Regions from separate parts of the Roseateles sp. So40a genome, predicted to be linked through region 1. Evidence: predicted binding sites of a transcription regulator. Region 1 holds the regulator's gene; the other holds the start of a gene.

Evidence for each region. The regulator NrdR, encoded in region 1, represses ribonucleotide reductase genes. The targets are predictions, from matches to a motif close to CACNANATNTNGTG.
Region 2: the regulator NrdR is predicted to act here: its motif matches at 8,977-8,990, upstream of ACNI65_RS01410 (ribonucleoside-diphosphate reductase subunit alpha).

What each region holds. Positions count from the first base shown of each region.
Region 1 is NZ_CP182288.1:3,197,340-3,208,771, forward strand. Features, by position in the region: gene ACNI65_RS14540 (UbiD family decarboxylase) at 1-498, opposite strand, end outside; gene ACNI65_RS14545 (transglycosylase SLT domain-containing protein) at 807-1,658, shown strand; ZMP/ZTP riboswitch at 1,811-1,957, shown strand; gene glyA (serine hydroxymethyltransferase) at 2,042-3,292, shown strand; gene nrdR (transcriptional regulator NrdR) at 3,309-3,752, shown strand; gene ACNI65_RS14560 (pilus assembly FimT family protein) at 3,922-4,488, shown strand; gene ACNI65_RS14565 (type IV pilin protein) at 4,485-4,943, shown strand; gene ACNI65_RS14570 (PilW family protein) at 4,955-5,671, shown strand; gene ACNI65_RS14575 (PilX N-terminal domain-containing pilus assembly protein) at 5,668-6,846, shown strand; gene ACNI65_RS14580 (prepilin-type N-terminal cleavage/methylation domain-containing protein) at 6,843-7,292, shown strand; gene ribD (bifunctional diaminohydroxyphosphoribosylaminopyrimidine deaminase/5-amino-6-(5-phosphoribosylamino)uracil reductase RibD) at 7,303-8,535, shown strand; gene ribBA (bifunctional 3,4-dihydroxy-2-butanone-4-phosphate synthase/GTP cyclohydrolase II) at 8,583-9,695, shown strand; gene ribH (6,7-dimethyl-8-ribityllumazine synthase) at 9,708-10,172, shown strand; gene nusB (transcription antitermination factor NusB) at 10,169-10,681, shown strand; gene ACNI65_RS14605 (alpha-1,6-glucosidase domain-containing protein) at 11,008-11,432, shown strand, end outside.
Region 2 is NZ_CP182288.1:311,532-322,963, reverse strand. Features, by position in the region: gene accC (acetyl-CoA carboxylase biotin carboxylase subunit) at 1-571, shown strand, start outside; gene prmA (50S ribosomal protein L11 methyltransferase) at 607-1,503, shown strand; gene ACNI65_RS01425 (DUF3426 domain-containing protein) at 1,659-3,257, shown strand; gene ACNI65_RS01420 (histone) at 3,459-4,091, opposite strand; gene ACNI65_RS01415 (ribonucleotide-diphosphate reductase subunit beta) at 4,316-5,497, opposite strand; gene ACNI65_RS01410 (ribonucleoside-diphosphate reductase subunit alpha) at 5,815-8,751, opposite strand; gene ACNI65_RS01405 (sigma-54-dependent transcriptional regulator) at 9,350-10,978, opposite strand; gene ACNI65_RS01400 (sensor histidine kinase) at 10,968-11,432, opposite strand, start outside.

The sequences.
Region 1 (11,432 bases):
CGGTCCGCGCGTCACCACCAGGCCCCAGGTCAGCAGCGGACCGATGTCGCCCGGCCAGCAGGTCTGGATAGGGAGCTGCTTCAGATCCACATCGTTTCCGTCAATGATCTGCGCTTGGCACAGCGGCTTCTTGACCAGCGACGGCTTCATGTCCCAGAGCGCCTTCGCCATCTGCGCCAGCTTGCCGACATCGCGCAGTCCGCGCGGCGGTTCCGGCTCCTTGAGGCTGGCCAGCAGGTGGCCGACCTCCCTCAATTGGGTGGTCGACTCGGCCCCCATGCCCAGCGCCACCCGTCTCGGGGTACCGAAGAGGTTGGCCAGCACCGGCATGCGGTGACCGGTGGGGCGCTCGAACAGCAGCGCGGGACCTTCCGCCCTCAGCACGAGGTCGCTCAGGGCTGTCATCTCCAGCACCGGCGACACGGGATCGGCCACGCGCCGGAGCTCGCCCATGCCCTCCAAAGCGCCCATAAAGTCACGCAGATCTCGGTACTTCATAACCAAAAGTATTTAAGAAGAAGGCCCATACCGTTGACGGGTTATTTTTGATCCATAGAATCGCGGCCTGCCCTGATCCCCAGGGTTATCCCGGTCTTCACCTTGGGATGGTGAAGCCGGTCCGCTGCCAATGGACGCTGGATCGCCCGTCAGCCGTCACAAGCGCCCGGAGCCCTCTGAGAGCCCTCCGAGCCGACGACGACGCCCGAACCGGCCCATTATCGCCACCCCCTGGCCCCTGTCCGGCGAGTGAACGCTTCATGCGGCTCGCCAGGCGGAAGACGGGTGTGGTCGGAGAAAGGAGTCGCATGACAGCGCGTTCGCATCTGCTATCCCTGCCCCGCCAGGCGCAAGCCGCCCTGGTGCTTTTCATCAAGGACATCGGCCAGGGTCTCCTGGTCGTCAGCCACAACACGCTCGCGCTGGTAGGCTTCGCCGTGGTCGCCGTCGGACTGGTCTTCGCCAGCCAGGCCGACCTGCGCCAGCAACTCGAAGGGCAGGTGCTCGGATGGCTCAACGCCCGTCATGAGGCCCGCGTCGAGGCGTCGGGCGACGTGCTCGCGCTGATGGCCGAGCCCGAGGCGATCACCCGCGCCACCGCGGTCGATCCCAAGGAGCTGACCCGCCAGCAGGCGCTGGTGGCCAACTACCTGGCCCGCCGCTACCGCGTCGCGCCGGAGCCCGTCAGCCGCCTGGTCAAGGAAGCCTGGGACGTCGGCCAGCGCGCCCGCGTGGAACCCACGCTGATCCTGTCGATCATGGCGATCGAGTCCGGATTCAACCCGTTCGCCCAGAGCGCCGTCGGCGCGCAGGGCCTGATGCAGGTCATGACGCGCGTGCATGACGACAAGTACGAGGCCTTCGGCGGCAACCTGGCCGCCTTCGACCCCGTGACCAACCTGCGCGTGGGCGTGCAGGTGCTCAAGGAATGCATCCAGCGCGCCGGCAGCCTCGAGGAAGGCCTGCGCCGTTACGTCGGCGCGGCCAACCTGCCCGACGACACCGGCTACGCCAGCCGCGTGCTGGCCGAGCAGGACCTGCTCAAGGCCGTGGTCCAGGGCCGCAACGTCAGCCCGTCCGCGCCGCGCCCCATCCGAGAGCCGGCGTCCGCGCCCGCCCCCACCGGCGAGCAGGTCGCCATGACGGCCGCGATGCGCTGATCGCGTCGTCGCGCTGCTCCTCCGAACGGGCCCCGCAAGGGCCCGTTTTTCATTGGCGAAGGCGATCCCGAGACGATCCGAGGCGATCCCGGAATGGGGGACGCGGCTTTGCCGGCGGCTGCGCCGTGCCCCGGTCCGGTGCGGCTACACTGCACGCTTCGCGCAACTGGCGATCAGGGCGCCCTGCCGGTGATGATTCCTTCACCGACCAGGCGTCGCCCGAGGTGGGTCACCACCGGGAAGCGCGAGCGGCTGGGAACGTCCCCCGGCTGTCCGTGCCGTTCGCCTGGGCCGCCGTCGTTCCGGTATCCAACGCCGCGTCGATCCTGACCGCGCCGTTGCGTCGCCGGCCGGGCGGCACCAACCCTTGAGCCGACATCATCATGTTTGACCGCACCCAACAGACCCTCGCCAACGTCGACGCCGAAGTCTTCGCCGCCATCCAGCAGGAAACCCGGCGCCAGGAAGACCACATCGAGCTGATCGCCTCGGAGAACTACACCTCGCCGGCCGTGATGGAGGCGCAGGGCAGCCAGCTGACCAACAAGTACGCCGAGGGCTATCCCGGCAAGCGCTACTACGGCGGCTGCGAATACGTGGACATCGTCGAGCAGCTGGCCATCGACCGCCTCAAGCAGCTCTACGGCGCCGAGTTCGCCAACGTGCAGCCCAACAGCGGCTCGCAGGCCAACCAGGGCGTGTTCTTCGCGCTGCTGCAGCCCGGCGACACCATCATGGGCATGAGCCTGGCCGAAGGCGGTCACCTGACCCACGGCATGGCGCTGAACATGAGCGGCAAGTGGTTCAACGTCATCTCCTACGGCCTGGACGCCAAGGAAGAGATCGACTACGACGCGATGGAAGCGCTGGCGCGCGAGAAGAAGCCCAAGCTGATCATCGCGGGCGCCTCGGCGTACTCGCTGCGCATCGACTTCGAGCGCTTCGGCAAGATCGCCAAGGAGATCGGCGCGTACTTCATGGTCGACATGGCGCATTACGCCGGCCTGATCGCCGCGGGCGTCTATCCCAACCCGCTGCCGCACGCCGACGTGGTGACGTCGACGACCCACAAGAGCCTGCGCGGCCCGCGCGGCGGCATCATCCTGACCAACGACGAGGCGATCGCCAAGAAGATCAACTCGGCGATCTTCCCCGGCATCCAGGGCGGTCCGCTGATGCACGTGATCGCCGGCAAGGCCGTCGCGTTCAAGGAAGCGCTGACGCCCGAGTTCAAGGCCTACCAGCAGCAGGTGGTGGCCAACGCCAAGGTGCTGGCCACGACGCTGATCGAGCGCGGCCTGCGCATCGTCTCCGGCGGCACGGACAGCCACGTGATGCTGGTGGACCTGCGCCCCAAGAACCTGACCGGCAAGGAAGCCGAGGCCATCCTGGGCGCCGCCCACATGACCTGCAACAAGAACGGCATCCCCAACGATCCGCAGAAGCCGATGGTGACCAGCGGCATCCGCCTGGGCACGCCGGCGATGACCACGCGCGGTTTCAAGGAAGAGCAGGTCCGCAAGACCGCGCACCTGATCGCCGACGTGCTGGACAACCCGCATGACGAGGCCAACCTGGCCCGCGTGCGCGACCAGGTGGCCGAGCTGACGCGTCAGTTCCCGGTCTACCGCTGAGCGGAGCCCGCGGCGCATGCGTTGCCCCTTCTGCGGTCACGGCGACACGCAGGTCTCCGAGACCCGGGAGTCCGACGAGGGCGACGTCGTGCGTCGCCGCCGCCGCTGCCAGTCCTGTGACAAGCGATTCACGACCTATGAGCGCGCGGAGATCGCGCTGCCCATGGTCGTGAAGAAGGACGGCACGCGGGCCGAGTTCGACATGGGCAAGCTGCGCGCGTCGATGACGCTGGCGCTGCGCAAGCGGCCCGTCAGCATCGAGCAGATCGACGCGGCGCTGGAGCGCATCCAGGAGAAGCTGCTGAGCAGTGGCGCGCGCGAGATCCCCTCGACCAAGCTGGGCGAGCACGTGATGCGCGAGCTCAAGCGCATCGACAAGGTCGCCTACGTGCGCTTCGCGTCGGTGTACCGCTCGTTCGAGGACGTCGACGAGTTCCGCCAGCTGATCCGGGACATCTGAGCGCCCGGCGTCGCTGAAGGCGCCGGATCTGGCGCCGAACCTGACGTCGTTGTCAGGTTCATCCCCCAAAGGCCGGCCCCCTTCAGCGGGCCGGTTCTTCCCACCTGAAGGCGAAGCGCCGCGAGGCGTGTCTCCCTAGAGTTCCTGGCAACTCTTCGGGAGATTCGTCGTGCCTTCTTTCCGTGATGTCGCCTCCACCTCGCCGGGCCACAGCCTGATCGAGATCCTCGTCTGCGTCGCCCTCGTGGCGGTGGTGACCCTGCTGGCCGGGCCCGACCTGCGCGACTGGCTCTGGCGACAGCGGCTGGACAACGCGGCGCGGGCGGTGCTCGGGGACCTGCAGCTCGCGCGCAGCGAGGCCATCCAAGGCGCGCGCAACGTGACGCTGCGATTCGGCGGCGACGAGTCCGGGCTGCTCGGCAGCGGCCGCTGCTACGTGCTGCACACCGGACCGCTGGGCGGCTGCGGCTGCCGCATGGACGCGCCGCCGCAATGCGGCCCGGGCGCGCAGGCCATCAAGCAGATGCGCTGGACACGCGAGCGCGGTCAGGCGGAGGTGCTGTCCAACGTCGGATCGATGCTGTTCAGCGGCCGGCAGGGCACCGTGTCGGTGGCCGGCACGGTGGAAGTGCACATGGCCGGCATCGGCTCGGTGCGGCATGTCGTGGGCATCACCGGCCGGGTGCGCAGCTGCACGCCCGATGCCGCGCTCAACCGCCTGCCGAGGTGCGCATGATCCGCAGCCCCTCCTCTGTCCTGAGCCGGAGCCGGAGCCGGGCGCGAGCGTTCTCGATGGTGGAGCTGCTCGCGGTGCTCGCGATCGTGGCCGTGCTGGCCGTGCTGACGCTGCCCACCTTCCGCGACCGCGTCCTGCAGGGCCGCCGCGCCGAGGCCCGCGACGCGCTGCTCGCGGTGCAGCTGGCGCAGGAACGTCATCGGGCCAGCCACCCGCGGTATGCCGATCGCCTCGAGCCACTCGATCGCCCCGCGACGACGCCCAGCAGCTTGTACCGGGTGCGCATCGTCCACGCCGATGCGACGAGTTACGCGATCGAGGCCAAGGCGCAGGGCAGCCAGGCCAGCGACCGGCGCTGTCGCGTGCTGGCCCTGCGCATGCAAGCGGGCGAGATCCAGCTGACCGCGTTCGACGATCGCGGCGCCGAGCAGGCCGACGCCTGCTGGCCACGGTGAGGGCCGTCCGCATGCGCCGACAACTTCCACCGCCCGCGCGGCGCTGCCTTCGCGGCTTCACGCTCGTCGAACTCATGACCGCGCTCGCGATCAGCCTGATGCTGATGTCCGGCGCCCTGGTGATGGCCGGCGTCCAGTTGGGCGAGCACCGCCGGCTTCAGTTGGAGACCCAGGTGCAGCAGGAGCTGCGCGGCACGGCCGAGCTGATGCTGCGGGACCTGCGTCGCGCCGCGTTCTGGGACCGCAGTCCGGAGGGCGTGTGGCGGCTGGACGGCCCCGCGCCCGAGCCCAATCCCTATGCGGACCTGATGCTCGAGGACGCCGGACAGCGCGTCTCCTACAGCTTCGCGCGAGACGGCAGCGTCCCCGGTGGCGACAGCGTCCGCGAGACCTCGGGCTTTCGGCTGAACGAGGGTCGGATCGACCAGCTCATCGCCGGACGTCACCAGCCGGTGACCGACCCGGCGCTGCTGCGGGTGCGCGACTTCGAGGTCCGCGTGTCATCGCTCAAGCGCGATCTGACCGACGTCTGCGGAAGCGGAAGCGGAAGCGGAGGCGGAAGCGGAGGCGGAAGCGGCTGCGGTGCCGGGCCCTGCGGCCCCGCGCTCCTGAGCCGCCAGGTCGAACTGATCCTCGACGCGGAGGCCGCCCACGACGCGCGCGTCCGCCATCGCCTGACCGTGCGCGGCCTGCTGCGCAACGTCGTCCTCACTGGAGCCTGTCGATGAACCCGCCCCGCCCTCCCCACACCCGTCCAGCCTGCAGCGCCCCGGCGCGCGGGCGTCCGGAGCGGCGCCGTCGGCAACGCGGCCTCGGCACCTTGGCGGTCTGCGCGGTCCTGCTCGGCGTCCTGGCGCTGGGCGCGGCCTGGGCCGCCCGCCAGTTGACGACGGCCCAACGCGTCTCGGCCAACGACCACCGCGCGGCGGTCGCCTTCGAGGTCGCCGAGGCGGGCTTGGCCTGGGCGGTGGCGATGCTCAATGCCGGACTGATCGACGACCACTGCCGATCCGCCTCCTCGGTGGGCGCCGCGGCGCCCCGGGACGCGACGGACTTCCGCCATCGATTCCTGCAACTCGGCGCCGACGGCCACTTCCGGGCACCACCGACGACGGGCGAGCCACCGGCTTGCGCCAACATCGCCCCACTGCGCTGGAGCTGTCGATGCGGACCCGGCGCGGATGCGGGTGCGCCCTCCGCCGGCATCGAGGGGACGCCCCCGTCGCCGCCGGATACGCAGGAGGGTCCGCGGGACCAGCCTCGGTTCAGCCTCCGCTTCGTTGACGCGGGCGCTCCGGGCCAGCTCACGCTGATCGCCCGTGGATGCAGCGACCGGCGGCGGGACTGTGACGACCTCAGCGAAGGCCCCGTCGGCCAGGCCGAGACCGCGCAGCACCTCGCGCTGCTCAGCGCGCTGCGCCGACCGCCGCCCACGGCCCTGGTCGAGGGGCCGGACAGCTTCTCGCAGCACTTCGGCATGCCGCCGGCGCGTTACCGCAGCCAGCCCGCGGTGACGCGCCTGCGCTGCCGGGACGACTGCGAGGCGGTCCTGGCCCAGGCGCTGGCGCGAGGCCGGCGACTGCTCTGGATCGAGGGCGATGCCCGGCTCGCGCGCTGGCCCGAGGGCGTGCTCGATGGCACCCCGCTGGTGCTGATCGTCGAGGGGCGGCTGGAGCTGTCCGCGCCCGGACATGCGCAAGGCCTGCTGTTCGCGCGCGACGGCATCACCTGGCACCCGCCCGCGAACCTGGGCAGCTCTTGGCGTGGGGCGCTGATCAGCGAGGGACGCATCGATCTCGCCAAGCAGGTCACGCCGACCCACGACGCCGCGGTGCTCTATCGCATCCACCGGCAGATGGGCAGCTACCTGCCGGTGCCCGGCGGCTGGACCTCGACGCGATGACACGCCCGAATCCGCCCCACCCGCGCGGGATCACCTTGATCGAGGTCCTGCTTGTCATGCTCCTGTTGGCCATGGGCGCGGCCGGACTGATGACGCTCCAGGTCCGGCTGCGAATGGCCGCCGATGCCAGCCGTCACCACGACCAGGGTCTGCGCCTGGCCCGCAATGAACTGGAACGCTGGCGCTGGCGACCAGAAGCCCCGGCCCCCGCGCTGACCTGGGAAGGGCCGGATGCCGTCTTCGACGCCGAGGGGCTGTCCGCGACCGACGCCGAGGCGCTCGCTCAGCCCGGCCCGGACTTGCTGCCGCTGCGCGCGGTCCATGTGCGCGTGGCATGGACCGGGCGCGACGGGGTACGGCGCTCGCTGTGGCTGGACACGCTGATGCCCCTGACCGATCCGGCCCTCTCGGGCGTCCTGATGCTCCCCTCGGAAGCCCCCCGCTAGACTGCGCGCCATGCCTGACGACACCGCTGACACCGCCAACATCGCCAACCTGGCCGACGCCGCATTCCCGGCCTGGTTCGCTTCTCCAGGTGCCCTCCGCTGCTCGGAGCGCGGCGCCTCACGCGACGCCTCTCGCGATGACCACTGGATGGCCGAGGCGGTCCGGCTCGCGGAACTCGGCATCGGCCTGACCGATCCCAATCCGCGCGTGGGCTGCGTGATCGTCGATGGCGAGGGCCGCGTGCTCGGGCAGGGCCATACGCAGCCGGCAGGCCAGGCGCACGCCGAGGTGATGGCGCTGCGTGACGCGCAGTCCCAGGGCCGGGATCCGCGCGGCGCCACCGCCTACGTGACGCTGGAACCCTGCGCCCACCACGGCCGGACGCCGCCCTGCTGCGATGCGTTGATTGCCGCGGGCATCGCACGGGTGGTCGTGGCGCTGGGCGATCCCAATCCGCTGGTCGCCGGCGAGGGCCTGGCCCGCATGCGCGCGGCGGGCATCGCCGCCGAGGTGCTGCCCGAGGACCATCCGTCGGCGGTTGCCGCCCGGGAACTCAACATCGGTTTCCTGCACCGGATGCGCACCGGCCGCCCCTTCGTGCGCATGAAGATCGCGGCATCGATCGACGGCCGGAGCGCGCTGGCCAACGGCGTCAGCCAATGGATCACCGGGCCGGACGCCCGCCGGGATGGCCATGCGTGGCGACGCCGCGCGGGCGCGGTGCTCACCGGCATCGGCACGGCCCGCGACGACGACCCGCGGCTGGACGTGCGGGAGGTCCCGACCACGCTGCAGCCGCGGCGCGTGCTCGTGGACTCCCGGCTGGAGCTTTTGCCGCAGGCCCGGCTGCTGGACCCGCCCGGCCAGTTGCTGATCTATCACTCGCTGGCGGCACCGGGCGAGCGCGGCGCGGCGCTGGTCGAGCGTGGCGCGGAACTGGTCTCGGTCGCCGATCCGGTCCGCGGCAAGGTCGACCTGGCCGCGGCGATCCTGGACCTGGGCCAGCGGCAGGTCAATGAACTGCACATCGAGGCCGGGTACAAGCTCAACGGGTCGCTGCTCAAGGCCGGGCTCGTGGACGAGCTGCTCGTCTATGTCGCGCCCAAGCTGCTCGGTGAAGGGCGCGGCATGGTGGACCTGGGCGGGCTGACCGCCCTGGATCAGGCGCCCGCGCTGCGGTGGGTGGATGTCCGGCCGGTGGGGGGCGACCTGCGCCTGAGGCTCAGACCGGTCCCGGCCTGAATCCCTGCCGCACCGCCTCCCGGGCCGCCCCGCCTACAATCGCGCCCATGCCTATTTCACCGATTCCCGAGCTGGTCGCCGAACTGGCGGCCGGCCGCATGGTCATCCTCGTGGACGAGGAAGACCGCGAGAACGAGGGGGACCTCGTGCTCGCCGCCGATCACGTCACGCCGGAAGCGATCAATTTCATGGCCAAGCACGGCCGCGGGCTGATCTGCCTGACGCTGACGCGCGAGCGCTGCGAACAGCTGCAGCTGCCCCCGATGGCCACGCGCAACGGCACCAAGCACGGCACGGCCTTCACCGTGTCCATCGAGGCCAAGACCGGCGTCACCACCGGCATCTCCGCGGCGGACCGCGCGCGCACCGTCCAGGCGGCGGTGGCCAAGGGCGCCGTCGCCACCGACCTCGTCCAGCCGGGTCACATCTTCCCGCTGCAGGCGCAGGACGGCGGCGTGCTGATGCGCGCCGGCCATACGGAAGCGGGCTGCGATCTCTCGCGCATGGCCGGCCTGACGCCCGCCGGCGTGATCTGCGAGATCATGAACGACGACGGCACGATGGCGCGTCTGCCGGACCTGGAGATCTTCGCCAAGGAACACGGTCTGAAGATCGGCACCATCGCCGACCTGATCGAGTACCGCAGCCGCAACGAATCGATCGTGCAGCGCATCGCGCAGCGTCCGCTGGAGACCCGCGAGGGCCGCTTCGAGTGCCACGTGTTCCGCGATCGCTCGAACAACGTGCACATGGCGCTGGCGCTGGGCGAGTGGCATCAGGACCAGGAAGTGCTGGTGCGGGTGCATGAGCCTTTCTCGGCGATGGACCTGCTGGACGCCGGCCGTTGCGGCCACAGCTGGCCGCTGCCGCAGGCGCTGGCGGCGATCCAGCGCGAGGGTTCGGGCGTGGCCGTGCTGCTGAACTGCGGCGAGGATGCCGATGCGCTGCTCGCGCGGCTGCAGCCCCCCGGTGCCGAGGAGCCCCGTCAGACGATGGACCTGCGCACCTACGGCGTGGGCGCGCAGATCCTGCGCGAGCTCGGCGTGCACAAGATGAAGCTGCTGGGCAGCCCGCGCCGCATGCCGAGCATGACCGGCTACGGACTGGAGGTCACCGGCTTCCAGGCGGCCCAGGTCGACGTCAACGACAAGAACTGCTGAGCCGAGGACCGCATGCAAGGATCTGACAAGGGTCAATCGACCCAGCTGGACGGACGCGGTCTGCGCGTGGGCATCGTCCAGGCGCGTTTCAACGACGCGTTGACGACGGCGCTGGCCAAGGCCTGCCTGGGCGAGCTCCAGCGGCTGGGCGTGCAGGACGCCGACATCCGTCACGTGACCGTGCCGGGCGCGCTGGAGGTGCCGGTGGCGCTGCAGGCGATGGCGTTCAGCGGCCGTTTCGACGCGCTGGTGGCGCTGGGCTGCATCATCCGCGGCGAGACCTACCACTTCGAACTGGTGGCCAACGAGAGCGGTGCCGGGGTCACGCGGTTGACGCTGGATCACCGTCTGCCGATCGCCAATGCGATCCTGACGGTCGAGAATGAAGAACAAGCCTGGGCCCGCGCCGAGGACAAGGGCCGCGATGCCGGAACGGTCGCCGTCGAGATGGCGCAGTTGCTGAAAGAACTCAAGTGAATACCAAGGACACCTCCTCCCCCGCCGGCAAGCCCGCGGCCAAGACCGGCGCGAAGCCGGGTGTGAAGAAGGCCCCGGCCAAGTCGGCCCGCCGCCGCTCGCGCGAGCACGCGCTGCAAGGCATCTATCAATGGCTGGTGACCGGTGACGACATCGGCGTGATCGACGCGCACACGCGCGAGCAGGACGGCTTCGAGAAAGCCGACCGCGGTCATTACGACAAGCTGTTCAATGGCGCGATCGAGGAAGCGGCGGATCTGGACGTGGTGCTGGCGCGCCATGCGGACCGCAAGACGACCGAGCTGTCGCCGATCGAGCACGCGATCCTGATGATCGGCGCGTACGAGCTGAAGAACTGCATCGACATCCCCTACAAGGTCGCGATCAACGAAGCGGTCGAGCTGGCGAAGTCCTTCGGCGGCACGGACGGTCACAAGTACGTCAACGGCGTGCTGGACCGCGCGGCGATCGATCTGCGTCCCGTCGAGGTCAAGGCCGCCCGCGGCTGATCCCTCCGCTCACCGCGCCCAGGGCCCGAGGCTTCACGCCTGCGGGCCCTTGTTTTTTGCGCGCCCCATCCTTTCTGAAGCAAAACTACAGCCGCAGACGCTTCAGACCGCCACAACCGACCTTCCTTGTCCCTTGCGATGTCCCTCAGACGGAGGACATGTAGCGATACTCCGGGCTTTCACCAGTCAAACATGTAGTTTTGCTTCACTAGCATCCGCCCACCTTGACGGAGGGCTCGGACATGCACGGTGGAGCGGATGTGGGGAGGCGCGGCGCGCGCCATGGTCTGAAGGCTCGCTTCGGCGCTTGGGGCCATGGGGTCCTCATGGCCCTCGCGGCCTTGATGTTCGGGATCGGCTTGAGCGCCTGCGGCGGGGGCGACACCGAGCTCGCGAAGGTCCAGTCCGCCCAGGCGGCGCAGCCTGCCGATGAGCACGGCGTGACCACGCTCACCACGGTGCCCGACGCCGCCGGCACCCGCGCCCGCACGGCCGCGGTCGCCTCGCCTGAAGCTCCCGCCACCTCGCTGCGCGTGCACTACCGCCGCTCCGATGGCAACGCCGCCGGCTGGCAGATCCACACCTGGGACGCAGCGCAGAGCCCCAACTGGAACGGCGGCTGGAACGCCGCCGGCAGCGACGACTTCGGCGTCTACTACGACGTGCCGCTCGCCGCGGGCAGCGGCACCGTGGGATTCCTCTTCCACAAGGGCGACGACAAGGACAACGGCGGCGCCGATCAGAGCCTCGT
Region 2 (11,432 bases), 2.9 Mb from region 1:
CGCCGCGGCCTGCAAGAAGATGGGCTACCGCGGCGCGGGCACCTTCGAGTTCTTGTACGAGAACGGCGAGTTCTACTTCATCGAGATGAACACCCGCGTGCAGGTGGAGCATCCGGTGACGGAGCTGGTCACCGGCATCGACATCGTGCAGATGCAGATCCGCATCGCCGCCGGCGAGAAGCTGCCCTTCACCCAGCGCAACATCACGATGCGCGGCCACTCGATCGAGTGCCGCATCAACGCCGAGGATCCGGTCAAGTTCATCCCGTCGCCGGGCCGCATCACGATGTGGCACCCGCCGGGCGGTCCTGGCGTGCGCGTGGATTCGCATGCGTACACCAACTACTTCGTGCCGCCGAACTACGACTCGATGATCGGCAAGATCATCGTGCACGGCGACACCCGGGAGCAGGCCCTGGCTCGCATGCGCATCGCGCTGTCGGAGACCGTCGTCGAAGGCATCCAGACCAACATCCCGCTGCACCGCGAGCTGATGGCTGACGCCAAGTTCATCGAAGGCGGCACCGACATCCATTACCTCGAGCAGTGGATGGCAGCGCACAAGCGATGAGCACCATGAGCGAAGACCACGCCAACGATCCCCTGCTGCACGAGCTCGTGCTGATCTGCCGCGAGGAGGATGTCGAGATCGTCAGCGACGCGCTGATGGAGGTCGAGGCGCTGGCCGTGTCCGTCGAGGACGCCGATGCCGACACGCCCGCTGAGCGCGCGCTGTTCGGCGAACCCGGCATGCCGGCGCCGCGCGCCGGCTGGGAGCGCTCGGTGGTGAAGGCGCTGTTCGCCGAGGAGGCCGAGGCCACCGAGGCCGCGACGCTGATCCTGGCGCAGGACTGGGCGGTCGACGTCCATGTGCAGGCCATCCAGACCGTCGCGCAGCAGGACTGGGTCCGGCTGACGCAATCGCAGTTCGCGCCGGTCGAGATCACGCCCGAGTTCTGGATCGTTCCGTCCTGGCACGAGGCGCCCGCGCAGGCCAGGCAGGTGATGCGCCTGGACCCGGGCCTGGCCTTCGGCACCGGCACGCATCCGACGACGCGCATGTGCCTGCGCTGGATCGCGCGCCACGGCGCCGAGGCCGCCGGCTGGGACCGCGCGCTGGACTACGGCTGCGGCTCCGGCATCCTCGCCATCGCCGCCGGCCTGTTCGGCGCGAAGGCCATCGACGCCGTGGACATCGATCCGGCCGCGCTGATCGCCTCGACGCAGAACGCCAAGGACAACGGCGTCACGCTGAACGCCGCGATGCCCGATGCCGCGCAGGGCGAGTACCCCGTCGTGCTGGCCAACATCCTGGCCACGCCGCTGAAGCTGCTGGCGCCGCTGCTGTGCCAGCACCTGCGCCCGGGCGCCCACCTCGTGCTGGCCGGCATCCTGGAACGCCAGGCCGACGAGCTCAAGGCCGCCTACGCGCCCTACGTGCAGCTCGAGGTCGCCGACACCGAGGACGGCTGGATCCTGATGACGGCGCAACGCGCCGCCTGATCGGAACGAGCCCCGCCCCGGCGCCGCGCCGGACCTCGATGCCCGGCTGACTCGATGAACAGCCGCATCGCGAGCCACGCGGCGGTGGTGACCGAGTGTCAACCTGGGGGTGTTCGCGTCAAGGACTGACCCTGCTTCGTGGCATCATCGCGCCCATGAATCTCGCGACCCGCTGCACGACCTGCGGCACCATCTTCCGGGTGGTGCAGGACCAGCTGCGCGTCTCCGAGGGCTGGGTGCGCTGCGGCCGATGCGCCGAGGTCTTCGATGCGCGCGAGCAGCTCTTCGACCTGGAACGCGACAGCCCGCCGCCATGGCCGCCGATGAGCACGCCGCCGGAAGCGCCGGTCGAGCGTCGTCCGGAGCCTTCGCCGGCCCCGGTCGCCGCGCCGACGTCGGTCGCCGCGCCGCCGCAGCAGCCCTCCCCCGCGCCGGCCTACGAGCGCTACCAGTCGGACTTCCAGCCGAGCCAGCCCGCACCGATGCCACCGGCGCCGCAGTCCACGCCGATCGCCGCGCCCATGCCGGTGAGCGCCCCGGCCATGTTCACGCCGGCGCCCCTCCGCGCCCCCGAGCCGCCGCATCACCACCAGGCGCCGCGCGACAGCGGCTGGATCGCGGCGGACGATGAATCGCTGAATCCGTTCGCGCCGCCACGCCGCGTCTCCGATGAGGAGATCGACGACGTGATCGACGCGCGCTTCCAGGCGCCGGCAGCGCTCGACGAGCATCCGTATGAGGAACGCCGCGAGCCCTTCCTCGACGCGCCGCCGCCGGTCGAGGATCCGCGCGCACATCTGCCTGAACCCAAGGGCATGCGCTTCGAGGAAGACGAGCTGCCGCCGCCGATGATCGACGACGACGAGCGGCCCGACGTCACCTTCGCGCTGAGCCCCGCCACCGCGGCGCAACTGCGCGGCAACGATCCGGCCGATGAGCCGGTGGAGCCGTCGTTCCAGGCGGCCTTCCAGTCCGCGCTGGAGCCGACGTCCTCGATGATGGCGCCCGACGAGGACTCGATCGCCGAGGCTCGCCGCGCCGCGAAGGCCGCCAAGCCTCGCCGGTCGTGGAATCCGTTCCGCCGCAAGAAGAAGGAACGCCCGGCGACCGAGAGCCCCGAGACGACGATGACGGTGCTGGCCGCCGAGTCCGAGTTGCTGGCCGCGCGCGCCGCGATGGCGGAGGCGGGCAGCGTGGACGCTGCCGCCGCGGCCGGCTCGCCCAGCGTGATGCCGGAGCACCTGCCGAGCTTCATGCGGCAGGCCGAGTCCCAGCAGCGCTGGAACCGGCCGATCGTGCGCCTGGCGCTGGGCACCGGCACGACCGTGCTGGCGCTGGGTCTGATGGGCCAGTTGCTGTGGCATGCGCGCGAGGCCATCGCCGCGCAGTACCCCGCCGCCAAGCCGGCGCTCAGCGCCGTCGCCCAGGCTATGGGTCAGGAGCTCAAGCCCTGGCAGCACATCGAGGCGCTCAGCGTCGAGAGCAGCAGCCTCAATCCCGCCGGCGCGGCCAACCATTACCGCTTCAGCATCAGCCTGCGCAACCGCAGCGGCTGGGACGTGGCGCAACCGTGGGTCGATCTGAGCCTGACGGACGCGAGCGGCGCGCTGGTCGTGCGCCGCATGCTGTCGCCCGCGGAGATGCAGGCCAGCCCCGGCGCGCTGGCCGCCGGCGCCGATCAGCAGCTGCAGCTCGTCTTCGACAGCGGCGCGCAGAAGATCAGCGGCTACTCGGTCGAGCTCTTCTATCCCTGATGCCGGGCCGGGAGACCGGTCTCGACGTCACGCTCAAGGGCGCCTTCGGGCGCCCTTCTCGTTGCTGCTTGCCCGTTGCCCGTTGCCCGTTGCTCGTTGCCCGTTGCTCTCGTTGGCGGCGCGCCAAAGAAAAAACCCGGCTTGCGCCGGGTTTCGAGGGCATCGATGGACCGGACCCGAGGGCCCGGTCATCGTTCAAGCTCAGGGCTTGTTGCCGGTCGGGAAGGGCCACGCGGCTTGCGGGCTCAGCGCGGTCTTCGCGGCAGGCGCCGGAGCAGCGGCAGGCTTGGCAGCAGGCGCAGCGGCAGGCTTGGCGGCAGCCTTCTTCGGAGCAGCAGCCTTCTTGGCGGCCGGCTTCGCAGCGGGCTTGGCAGCGGCCTTCGGGGCAGCCTTCTTCGGAGCAGCAGCCTTCTTGGGCGCAGCGGCCTTCTTGGCAGCCGGCTTCGCGGCGGGCTTCGCAGCCTTGGCAGCGGACTTGATGGGCGGCTTCTTGGCGACGGCGGCCTTCTTCGGGGCAGCAGCCTTCTTGGCCGGAGCGGCCTTCTTGGCGGCGACCTTCTTGACCGGTGCGGCCTTCTTGGCAGCAACCTTCTTCGCCGGAGCAGCAGCCTTCTTCGCGGCAGCAGCCTTCTTGGCCGGAGCGGCCTTCTTCGCCGGTGCGGCCTTCTTGGCAGCGACCTTCTTCGCCGGAGCAGCCTTCTTGGCCGGAGCGGCCTTCTTGGCGGCCGGAGCCTTCTTGGCCGGAGCGGCCTTCTTCGCGGCCGGAGCCTTCTTCGCAGCGGCCTTCTTGGCCGGAGCCTTCTTGGCCGGAGCGGCCTTCTTCGCAGTTGCCATTTCAGTTCTCCTTGATCAAGTGGAAATAGCCCTGCCCGTCATCAACCGGTTGATGCCGGTGCAGGTATTCACCGCCCACGACTCGCGGGAGTTGCGATCCGCGGTGCGGTGAATCGGGTTGCGATGCGTCTCCGCCGCTTCTATGTCGGTCGGTCGGCGCATTCGCCAAGCTTGATCTCTTCTTCAACAAACAATGCTCGAGGGTCGCTCCGCCTCGGACTTCATCAGTCCCAGGACAGCGCGCCACCCGATTGGTATTCGATCACTCGCGTCTCGAAGAAGTTGCGTTCCTTCTTCAGGTCAATCATCTCGCTCATCCACGGGAACGGGTTTTCCTCGTTCGGGAAGAGCGCCTCGAGGCCGATCTGCGTCGCGCGACGATTCGCGATGTAGCGCAGGTAGCCCTTGAACATGGCCGCGTTCAGACCCAGCACGCCGCGCGGCATGGTGTCCTCGGCGTAGCGGTATTCCAGCTCGACGGCCTGCTGGAACAGCGCCTTGATCTCGGCGCGGAACTCGGGCGTCCACAGATGCGGATTCTCGAGCTTGATCTGGTTGATCAGGTCGATGCCGAAGTTGCAGTGCATCGACTCGTCGCGCAGGATGTACTGGTACTGCTCGGCCGCGCCGGTCATCTTGTTCTGGCGACCCAGCGCCAGGATCTGCGTGAAGCCGACGTAGAAGAACAGACCTTCCATCAGGCACGCGAAGACGATCAGCGACTTCAGCAGCGTCTGGTCATTGGCCGGCGTGCCCGTCACGAAGTTCGGATCCATGATCGCGTCGATGAACGGGATCAGGAATTCGTCCTTGTCGCGGATCGACTTCACCTCGTGATAGGCGTTGAAGATCTCGCTCTCGTCCAGACCCAGCGACTCGACGATGTACTGGTACGCGTGCGTGTGGATCGCTTCCTCGAAGGCCTGGCGCAGCAGGAACTGGCGGGCTTCGGGCGCGGTGATGTGCCGGTAGGTGCCCAGCACGATGTTGTTGGCGGCCAGCGAGTCGGCGGTCACGAAGAAGCCGAGGTTGCGCTTGATGATGCGGCGCTCGTCCTCGGTCAGACCGTTCGGGTCCTTCCACAGCGCGATGTCGCGGGACATGTTCACTTCCTGCGGCATCCAGTGATTCGCGCAGGTGGCGAGGTACTTCTCCCACGCCCACTTGTACTTGAACGGCACCAGCTGGTTGACGTCGGTCTGGCCGTTGATGATGCGCTTGTCGGCGACGTTCACGCGGCGCTCAGCAGCGCTGTCGATCGACGAGTTCACGGCAGCAGGAGAGGACACCGAGCCAGCCGCGGAGGCGGCGGCATCACGCGCGACGGCGTGCGTCGCTGCGTGGATCGATGCGCCCGACTGCGGCGCGTTGCTCGAAGGCTTACGGTCTTCTTCCCAAACCAGCATGGTGGTCTTCCTATGGTCGCGGATTATCGGAGTGTTGTGTTCAAACACAAAGGACTTCTTGACTTTGACGCCGCTTCGCTGTTGCTGGTCCGCATCGCATTCGACGCGTGGGACCGTGTGTCGCGCGCCGTTTGAAGCGTGCGATCGCGTGCTTCGATGGCACGCGGCGGGAGCGGAAGAAGACGTCGTCTCAAGCGTTCATCGATCGCTCGCAAGGACCGGCGGAAAAATCGCCGATCGCCGCGAACATCGATGAACACTCGCATCGCGAGCGTCGGAGGTGTCGGCGCATCGAGCGCGGACACCTCCTGTTTCGATTACTGGCAGGCCTCGCAACCGGGGTCGTCGATGGCGCAGAACGTGACGTCGGTGGCCGGCGTCGCGTCGCCGAGATCCGGCGCGACCGACGTCGACATCGACGCAACACTCGCCGCCGCGATCGGCGTCGCCGCGACCGGCGCAGCGCTCAAACCGCCGCCGCCGCTGCTCACCGCGTTGAGCTGACCGGCGTTCTGCACGGTGCTCTTCTCGGCGTGCGTCGCACCCATCGTGCGGAGGTAGTAGGTGGTCTTCAGACCGCGCTGCCACGCCAGCTTGTAGGTGTCGTCCAGGCGCTTGCCCGATGCGCCGGCCATGTAGATGTTCAGGCTCTGCGCCTGGTCGATCCACTTCTGGCGACGCGCGGCGGCTTCGACCAGCCACACGGTGTCGACCTCGAAGGCCGTCGCGTACAGCTGCTTCAGGTCCTCGGGCACGCGGTCGATGCGGCGCAGCGAACCGTCGAAGTGCTTGAGGTCCATGACCATCACGTCGTCCCACAGGCCCAGCTTCTTGAGGTCGCGGACCAGGTGCTCGTTCACCACGGTGAACTCGCCCGACAGGTTGGACTTCACCGACAGGTTGCCGAAGCACGGCTCGATCGAGGCGTCCACGCCGATGATGTTGGAGATCGTCGCGGTCGGCGCGATCGCCACGCAGTTGCTGTTGCGCATGCCGTCACGGGCGATCTTGGCGCGCAGCGCGTCCCAGTCCAGCGTCGACGAGCGGTCCACATCGACGTAGCCGCCGCGGGCCTCGGCCAGCAGGTCCAGCGAGTCGATCGGCAGGATGCCGCGGTCCCACAGCGAGCCGCGGTAGCTGCTGTAGCGGCCCCGCTCGGCGGCCAGCTCGGTCGATGCCCAGTAGGCGTGGTAGCAGACGGCTTCCATCGAGCGGTCGGCGAAGGCCACGGCGGCGTCCGAGGCGTAAGGCACGCGCAGCTGGTACAGCGCGTCCTGGAAGCCCATGATGCCCAGGCCCACCGGACGGTGACGCAGGTTGGAGTCGCGCGCCTTCTTGACCGCGTAGTAGTTGATGTCGATGACGTTGTCGAGCATGCGCATCGCCGTCGCCACGGTCTTCTTCAGCTTCTCCTGATCGATCTCGCCGTCCTTCAGATGCTGCGACAGGTTGACCGAGCCCAGGTTGCAAACCGCGATCTCGTTGTCGTTGGTGTTCAGCGTGATCTCGGTGCACAGGTTGGACGAGTGCACGACACCGACGTGCTGCTGCGGCGAGCGCACGTTGCAGGCGTCCTTGAACGTGATCCAGGGATGGCCGGTCTCGAACAGCATCGTCAGCATCTTGCGCCACAGGTCACGGGCCGGCATGCGCTTGTAGAGCTTGAGCTCGCCGCGGTCGACCTTGGCCTCGTACGCCTCGTAGGCGGTCTGGAAGGCCTTGCCGAACAGGTCGTGCAGGTCCGGGCAGGTCGACGGGCTGAACAGCGTCCACTCGCCGCCTTCGATGACGCGCTTCATGAACAGGTCGGGAATCCAGTTCGCCGTGTTCATGTCGTGCGTGCGGCGACGGTCGTCACCGGTGTTCTTGCGCAGCTCGAGGAATTCCTCGATGTCCAGGTGCCACGTCTCCAGGTAGGCGCAGACGGCGCCCTTGCGCTTGCCGCCCTGGTTCACGGCGACGGCCGTGTCGTTGACCACCTTCAGGAACGGGACGACGCCTTGCGACTTGCCGTTCGTGCCCTTGATGTGCGAACCCAGCGCACGCACCGGCGTCCAGTCGTTGCCCAGGCCGCCGGCGAACTTCGACAGCAGCGCGTTTTCCTTCAGCGCCTCGTAGATGCCGTCGAGGTCGTCGGCCACGGTCGTCAGGTAGCAGCTCGACAGCTGCGAGCGGCGCGTGCCCGAGTTGAACAGCGTCGGCGTGGAGCTCATGAAGTCGAAGGTCGACAGGACTTCATAGAACTCGATGGCGCGCGCTTCGCGGTCGATCTCGCCCAGGGCCAGGCCCATCGCGACGCGCATGAAGAACGCCTGCGGCATCTCGATGCGGGTGCCGTCGACGTGCAGGAAATAGCGGTCGAACAGGGTCTGCAGGCCCAGGTAGTCGAACTGCAGGTCGCGATCGGCCTTCAGCGCGGCGCCCAGCTTGGCCAGGTCGTACTGCGCCAGCTTCTCGTCGAGCAGCTCGGCCTGCACGCCCTTCTTGATGAAGCCCGGGAAGTAGTCGGCGTACTTGGTGGCCATGTCGGCCTGCGTGTACTCCTGGCCCAGGATCTCCTTGCGGATCGTGTGCAGCAGCAGGCGGGCGGTGGCACGGGTGTAGCCCGGGTCCTTCTCGATCAGCGTGCGCGCGGCCAGGATGGCGGCCTTGTAGACCTCGTCGATCGGCACGCCGTCATACAGGTTGCGCTTGGTCTCGGCCAGGATGGGCTCGGGCTTGACGTCCACGCCCAGGTTCTCGCAGCTCGACGCGATCAGCGCGGCCAGCTTGTTCAGGTCCAGCGGCACGCGCACGCCGTTCTCGGTCACCGAGATGCCGGACTCCAGCACGGCGGCCTGCTGCTGCTCGCCCTGGCGCGCGCGCTCCTGCGTGCGGCGCTCGCGGTACAGCACGTAGGCGCGGGCCACTTCGTGGTGACCGCCGCGCATCAGCGCCAGCTCGACGTGGTCCTGCACGTCCTCGATGTGGAAGGTGCCGCCGGCCGGACGCGAGCGCAGCAGGCCGCGGGTCACGGAGTCGGTCAGCGCGTCGACGGTCTCGCGCACGCTGGCGGAGGCCGCGCCGCTGGTGCCGTGCACCGCGAGGAAGGCCTTCATCATCGCCACGGCCACCTTGCTCGGCTCGAAGTGCACCACCGCGCCGTTGCGGCGGATGATCTGGTGCTGCGGGAAGCTGGCCGAAGCGGCGGCTGACTCGCGCGGAGCCTGGGCCAGGCCCGTTTCAGCGGTCGGTGTGGCGGCGACTGTCTGCATGGGATCCTCGTCTGTTCTGGTGTCTGGAAATCAAAGAAAGCTTCGCCCGGCCCGGTGGTTCCGAAGGGCCAAACGATCAGGGGGTCAGGTGGTGTTCGCGATGCTGCTGATGCGCCGGGGCTTGGTGATTCCGGGCGTCCGACCGGAGGGTCGGCAGCGCGGGCAAGACTTCTGATGGAGCATTCATCGCCGTGTTTGCGAAGGTCAGCAGGATAGCATGCAAAACACTATATCTAGTGGTCGGTGGACCTTCAAGGAACTAGCGGTAGCGTCACTGCCCTTGACGTCGGACAGGCGCTGGGCTAGCCGGGAGACCTGACCCCGCGCATCCCCGATGGATTCGCGCATCGTGTCCGGAGGGTGAGGATTGGCGCGGCCTGCAGGCCGGAAACGCGCGCGAAAGCCGATGACTGCTGAGCCCTCGGCGATGGCAGGAAGATGACAGCCCGATCCCCTGTCCCCGCCGCCTAGGACAACCCCGCCCTAGGACCTTCCCGGAGTCGCCACCGGGGGTGGGGTCATGGGTCGCAATGCGCGCAATGGGGCTGGTGAGCGAACGGCAACCGCCACCCGAACGGGCGATGCGCGGGGACCAGGATCAGGCCTCGTCGCCGCCCACCGAGATCGCCAGGCGCGCCATGCGGTAGCGCATCTGGCGCAGCGACAGGCCCAGGCTCGCGCCGGCCGCGGTGCGGTTGTTGCGGTGCTGCTCCAGCGCCCGCAGCAGGATCTGCTTCTCGACCTCGTCCAGATAGATTGCCAGGTCAGGCGGCAGCGCCGCATCGCCGCGGGCCTCCGCCGGCAGCGCCGCGCCCAGCGGTTCCGCGGCCGAGTCGTTCGTCTCGGCCGGCGCGTCGTCCAGGCCCAGCACGCTGTCGGGCAGGCCCAGATCGGCCAGGTCGATGCCGTCGTTGCTGGACAAGGCCAGCGCGCGATGCAGCAGGTTCTCCAGCTCGCGCACATTGCCCGGGAAGCTGTAGCGCGACAGCGTGGCCAAGGCCGCCGCCGTCAGCCCCGGCACCGGCGCGACGCCCGCATCCGCGGCGATCCGCTGCAGGATGCGGGTGCTGATGGCGGGCAGGTCCTCCATGCGCTCGCGCAGCGGCGGCACGCGGATCTGGATCACGTTGAGCCGGTAATACAAGTCCTGGCGGAAGCGCCCGGCGCCGACCTCGGCCGCGAGGTCCTTGTGCGTCGCGCTGAGCAGCCGCACGTTGACCGGCATTTCCGCGACCGCGCCCACCGGCCGCACCGAGCGCTCCTGCAGCGCGCGCAGCAGCTTGGACTGCATCGCGATGGGCAGGTCGCCGATCTCGTCCAGGAACAGCGTGCCGCCCTGCGCGGCCTGGAAGAAGCCCTCGCGGTCCTCGCTGGCGCCGGTGAAGGCGCCCTTGCGATAACCGAAGAACTCGGCCTCGAGCAGCTGCTCCGGGATCGCGCCGCAGTTCACCGCGATGAAGGGCTGCGGGCGGCGCGCGCTGACATCGTGGATCGCGCGGGCGACCAGCTCCTTGCCGGTGCCCGACTCGCCGTTGAGCAGCACCGGCGCCATGCTGCGCGCGACCTTCTCGATCAACTCGCGCACCTGGCGCATCGGCGCGGAATCGCCCACCAGCCGGTCCAGCGCCGAGGTCGACCCGGTCAGCGGCGGGGTGCGCGGCGTCTTGCGGCGCTCATGCGCGGGCGGCCCGGCGGGCGCCGCGACCGCGCGCGACGCCAGCGGATCGAAGGCGCCCGGCGTGGTCGGCGCGTAGGCCGTGGCCGAGACGGGCGCCACCAAGCTGGCGGAGCTGGCCGCGGCGCTCGACGCCGCCGGGGCGGACGAGAACGGCCGGGGCACGGTCCCCTCGGCCTTGGGCGCGCGGCCCAGCGCCGAGGCCACGACCATGCGGAACTGGCGCAGGTCCACGGGCTTGGTCAGGTAGTCGTAGGCGCCGGCCTTGAGCGCCTCGACGGCGTTCTCCGCCGAGCCGTAGGCGGTGATGACCAGCGCGCGCTCGCTGCGGCCCTGCTGCTCGAGCCAACGCAGGATGTCCAGCCCGCTGCCGTCGGGCAGCCGCATGTCGGTGATGACCGCGTCGTAACGGCGCGAGCCCAGCAGCTCCAGCGCGTCCTCGACGGTCCCGGCGCTGTCCAGCGCGAAGCCCTCGCGCAGCAGCGTCATCTCGTACAGGGTGCGCAGGTCGGGCTCATCGTCGATGACCAGCAGGCGGGGATCAGCGCTCATGAAGTTCGGTATCGGGGAAATGGGAATCCGGTGCCGCGGACGGGATCGAGGCGAGCGCCGCCGACGGCGACACCGCGCGCGGCAGCAGCACGCGGAACTCGTTGGCCGACAGATCCGCCCCCTCCTCCGTGGCCGCGCTCACGCGGTGGTACTCGATGCGCGCGCCGTAGCGCTCGCACAGCTCGCGGCAAATGTACAGGCCGAGGCCCGATCCCCGGCTGCGCGTCGAGAAAAATGGTTCGAACAAGTGTCGCTCCACCTCCGGCGGGATGGCGTCGGCGCGGCTGAAGACGGACAGCCGCACCCACTCGCCCTCGTCGGCCAGCTGCACGCGCAGCGAGCCGGGGCCAGGCCGGGCGTGACGCAGGCCGTTGTCCAGCAAGTTGATCAGCACGCGGCGCAGGTGCTCAGGCTCGAAGCTCACGAGCGAGCCGTCGCGCGCGACCTGCGCGAT